One region of the Streptomyces sp. NPDC090499 genome, then DNA from elsewhere that is predicted to be linked to it. Evidence: riboswitches for the same ligand, from Rfam matches in the RefSeq annotation. Region 1 holds a riboswitch; the other holds the start of a gene.
The links. A riboswitch is a leader RNA that binds a small molecule or an ion and turns the genes downstream of it on or off. The one in region 1 is predicted to bind cyclic di-AMP.

Region 1 (2,195 bases):
CTGGCCCGCAGTCACGGTCTGGCCGACCGAGACCGACAGGGCGGAGAGATGGCCGTACTGCGCGTAGTAGCCGTCGGCGAGCCGGATGACGACCTGGTTGCCGTAAGCGCCGCCCCAGCCGGCCGTGACGACCGTGCCGGCACCGACGGCCTTGACCGGGGTGCCGGTCGGGACGACGAAGTCGACGCCAGTGTGGTAGCCGCTGGACCACATGCTGCCGGCCACGTGGTAGCCGGTGCCGATGGTGCCACCGGAGACCGGGAGGGTGAAGCCGAAAGCAGTCGCGACCGAATTGCCCGAATTGACCGAACTGCTCGAGGAACCCAGGGAATCGGACGAGGCCGAGGAACCAGACGAGGACGGGGCCGAGGACGAGGTGGACGACTGCGGGTTCGACTGCGCCTCGTGACGGGAGCCGGAGTCCGTCGGCGCGGCGTGCCGGCCGCCGAGGGTGAGCCTGAGGCCGGGGTGGATCAGCGAGGGGTTGCCGCCGACCGCCTGCCGGTTGTCGGCGTAGAGCCGGTGCCAGCCACCGCGGACGTTCTGGTCACGGGCGATCTTCGCGAGATAGTCACCGGGGACCACCGTGTAGATCCGCCGTGCGGAATGCGCGGTGCCGGAATTCCCTGCGGGCGCCTCCTTCACCGCGGCCTTCTCGACGACGGGAAGCGACTGGGTGGTCTTTTCGGAAAGGGACTGCGTGGTGGCCGCGTGGGCGCCGGCGGCCCCCATGAGCGGCAGGGCCAGCGCGGCACCGCCGGTTCCGGCGACGGCCATCGAACGAGTGAGGCGCTGGGACTTGGGACGGCGGTGCTTACCCTTCGCGGGCATGGCGCATTCCTCTCCTGCGCCTGCGAGGTGAGCTGTCGGGTTCGGGCTGGAGCTGCCCGGCCACACCGGAAGACGTGGCTACACCCCTAGCCGTCCCGGGAACCGGAACAGGCGGTCATACCTGGCGGGTCCCCCGCTCCTGCCGGGCACGGGTGAGTGTGTGTGGGGACTCCGGGCGGCGGCAGGATTCGGCGTTCCGCCCGGATGTGTGGCGAACGTAAGCGAGTGAGACGGACGTGGACAAGCGCCCGGTTCCGGCCGTCAGGTCCCGACTTGATCCGTTACCGGGAATTCCGGTCACCCTCCGTGAATTCCGGCCCATTCGGATTTCCAATTCGCCTGCGAAATATCGGCATTACGTGAGCATGACGCGCGACGGACGGTCACGAATATGACGCTCCTCACGCACGTCACGCCACGTCCACTTATTCCGGAGCAAGTCGTAATGAAAGTACCAATTCGGGCAGATGCCTCAGATCCGGCGGAGTCGGAAGACCGCCGCATCCAGGTCGCCCTTCAGCCCGGTGCGCAGCCCGTGGTGCAACAGCACCGCACCCCGGTGCACTTCGCCCGTTTCACGGCATTCGTACGACGCGGTCGGGTCAAGCCCCTGCAGCCGCAGCGCCGGCGCCGGCTCGCCGTAGCTCTGCGCCTGCAGCCAGGCCAGGACGACGGTCTCGTCGCCGAGCGTGTACTGCACCGCGCTGAGCCCGCCGGCCGGCGGCCGCAGCCGGAACTGGTCGCCGCGCTGCACCAGGGGCCTGATCTCCTTGTAGAGCTCCACCCAACGGCCGGCCTCGGCGAGCTCTTCCTCGGTCCAGTTCGAGAGGTCGCCGCCGACCCCGAGCGCCCCGGCCATGGAGCTGACGAACCGGAAACGCAGCGAGCTGACCCGGCCGTTGAGCTGGTGGTTCGGGCTGTCGGTGACCCAGGCGGACATCACCCGGGCAGGGTGGATCTGGCTGAAGCCGTGCTGGATGGCGAGGCGGTCCAGCGGGTCGGTGTTGTCGGAGGTCCACACCTCGTCGGTACGGCTCATGATCCCGAGGTCGATCCGCCCGCCACCGCCGGAGCAGGACTCGATGGCGACGTTCGGGTGGGCCGCGCGGATCCGGTCGAGCAGCGCGTACAGCCCGCGCACGTGGTCGACCCACAGGCGCTGCGGGTAGGGCTCGCCGGGCCAGCCCGCGTCCGTGAAGCAGCGGTTGAAGTCCCACTTGACGTAGTCGATCGGGGCGCTGGACAGCAGGGTGTCGAGCTGCTCCCAGAGGTATTCCCGGACGTCCTCGCGGGCGAGGTTGAGGACAAGCTGGTTGCGGAGTTCGGTCCGCTTCCGTCCCTCCTGGTACTGCACCCAGTCGGGG
Region 2 (2,195 bases), on a different contig from region 1:
GGAAGAAGAGCGGGCCAAGAAGGGGACGGCGGGGCGGCGGGGCGGCGGGGCGGCGGGGCGGCGGGGCGGCGGCGGCGGCGGCGGCAAAGAGAAACCCCGCCCCGGTGCGTTCGGGGGAAAACGCACCGGGGCGGGGGTCCGTGGGGGACGGGGGTGACCCTCACGTGGTCTCCACTATGGGGACCACGGTTGTGGGGGAGCTGTGGTTCAGCTGGGCACCGCTTAGTACTTTCGGCGGCCGCCCCGCGGGCTGCGTCAGGTGCCCTACTTCAGGTGCAGCTGCTGGCCCGGGTAGATGAAGTCGGCGTCCTCGACGATGTCCTTGTTCAGCTTGAACAGCGCCTGCCAGCCGCCCTTGACCTTGTGCTTCTCGGCGATCGAGCTGAGGGTGTCGCCCTTGACGACCTTGTACTCGCCGTCGCCCTTCTTGACCTTCTTGCCGGTCGGGGTGGTGACGGTCTTCTTGGCGGCCGGACGCTCGGCGGAGCGGGAGGCGGCCTGGGTGTCGGTCGAGCGGGTGCTCGTGCCGGCGCTGCTGCTCGACGAGCTGGAACTGCTGGAGCTGCTGCCGGTGTAGGTGGCGCCGGACAGGCCCGTGCCGCAGACCGGCCAGGCACCCTTGCCCTGGGCGGCGAGGACCTTCTCGGCGATCGTGATCTGCTGCGCCTTGGTGGCCTGGTTGGCCTGCGCGGCGTACTGCGTACCGCCGTACGCGGCCCAGGTCGAGGCGGAGAACTGCAGACCGCCGTAGTAGCCGTTGCCGGTGTTGATGGCCCAGTTGCCGCCGGACTCGCACTGGGCGACCGTGTCCCACTCGGAGGCGGTGGCGGCGGAGGCGCTGCCGGCCGCCATCAGCGGGGCGGCGACGGCGACGCCGGTGACACCGGCGACGGCGATGGCGCGGACGGCCTTGGACGGACGGCGATGCTTGCCCTTGCCGGAGAACAGCATGGATCGATCCCCTCACCGACGCCTGCGAGGTGAGCTGTCGGGTTCGGGCCGGTTGAGTTGCCCGGCCGCACACCGCATGTCGGTGCGCGACTTCACCCCGAGCCGGATCGGCAGCCTCAACTACCGGTCCCGGCACTTACCTTGGGTCCCCCGCTCCTGCCTACGGCGCATGACGCGACGACTGTTCCCGGGCGGCCGCTGGCAGGACTCGGCGTTGCGACGGCCGGGGCTCGTGGTGACGAGCGGCCTTGACCGTAAACAGGCCATCAGGTGAATTTCAAAGATGATCAGGGCTTCTGAGACTCATCCCACACTTTCACCAAAACGGACATTCAACTCGAAGCGGGGCGTCAACTCCCGCCGCGTTTCGTCCTATTCGGTGCCGAGTTTCAGGGTCTGACCGGGGGTGATGGCATTCGGGTCGGTGCCGATGTCGGCCTTGTTCGCGTCGTAGAGCGCGCGCCATCCGCCGTCGAGGCCAAGGGAGTCGGCGATGGAGGCGAGGGTGTCGCCGTCGTGGACGGTATAGGTGCCGCCGCCGTCGGAGGCGTGCCGGCCGGAGGAGGTGGCGCTCTGACCCTTTGTCACGCTTTCGTCCGCCGAGCCACCGCGGTGCTTGCCGCCGCCGCTGACGGCCCCCGTGTCGACCAGGCTCCAGGACCCCCCGGTCTGCCATGAATTGTCCGAGTCATCGGCCCCGGAAGTGGCGGGACTCTCACTCGCCTTCGAGGTGCCGGAGCCGGAATCGGAGCCGGAGGATTCCGACTTGTCCGTCTTGCTGGATTTGCCGGAGGTGTCGGCCTTGGAGTCGCTGTCGGTGCTTGCGCCCGGGGAGGGGGTGGCGGAGTCGCTCCCGGAGTCCGCGGTGCCCGAAGAGGAGTCGGAACCGGAGGAGGACGAGTCGGACAGGCCGGAGGACGAGTCCGACGAGTCGGAGGAACCGGACGAATCATCCGAACCGCCGAGTCCCGTGTCGACGTTCACCGAGGCGTCGTCGGACGAGAGCCCAGCGATCAGCGCGCACGTCCGCCAGGGCTTGGTGCCCTGGTCGGCGAGTATCTTCTCGGCGACCGCGATCTGCTGCGAACGGCTCGCCTGGTCCGGCGTACTGGCGTACTCCAGGCCCCCGTACTTGCTCCAGTCGTCCAGGGACATCTGGAGGCCGCCGTAGTAGCCAGTGCCGTTGTCGGCGCTCCAGGAGCCGCCGCTCTCGCACTCGGCCACCTGGTCCCAGGTGGAGCCGT

Region 2: it holds a riboswitch for cyclic di-AMP, as region 1 does, so the genes downstream of both, ACIQVL_RS34315 (transglycosylase family protein) here and ACIQVL_RS43885 (peptidoglycan DD-metalloendopeptidase family protein) in region 1, are expected to answer to the same signal.

Annotation. Positions count from the first base shown of each region.
Region 1 is NZ_JBIVXP010000021.1:120,592-122,786, reverse strand. It holds gene ACIQVL_RS43885 (peptidoglycan DD-metalloendopeptidase family protein) at 1-831, opposite strand, end outside; cyclic di-AMP (ydaO/yuaA leader) riboswitch at 836-996, opposite strand; gene ACIQVL_RS43880 (alpha-galactosidase) at 1,304-2,195, opposite strand, start outside.
Region 2 is NZ_JBIVXP010000011.1:220,414-222,608, reverse strand. It holds gene ACIQVL_RS34315 (transglycosylase family protein) at 265-951, opposite strand; cyclic di-AMP (ydaO/yuaA leader) riboswitch at 956-1,129, opposite strand; gene ACIQVL_RS34310 (transglycosylase family protein) at 1,324-2,195, opposite strand, start outside.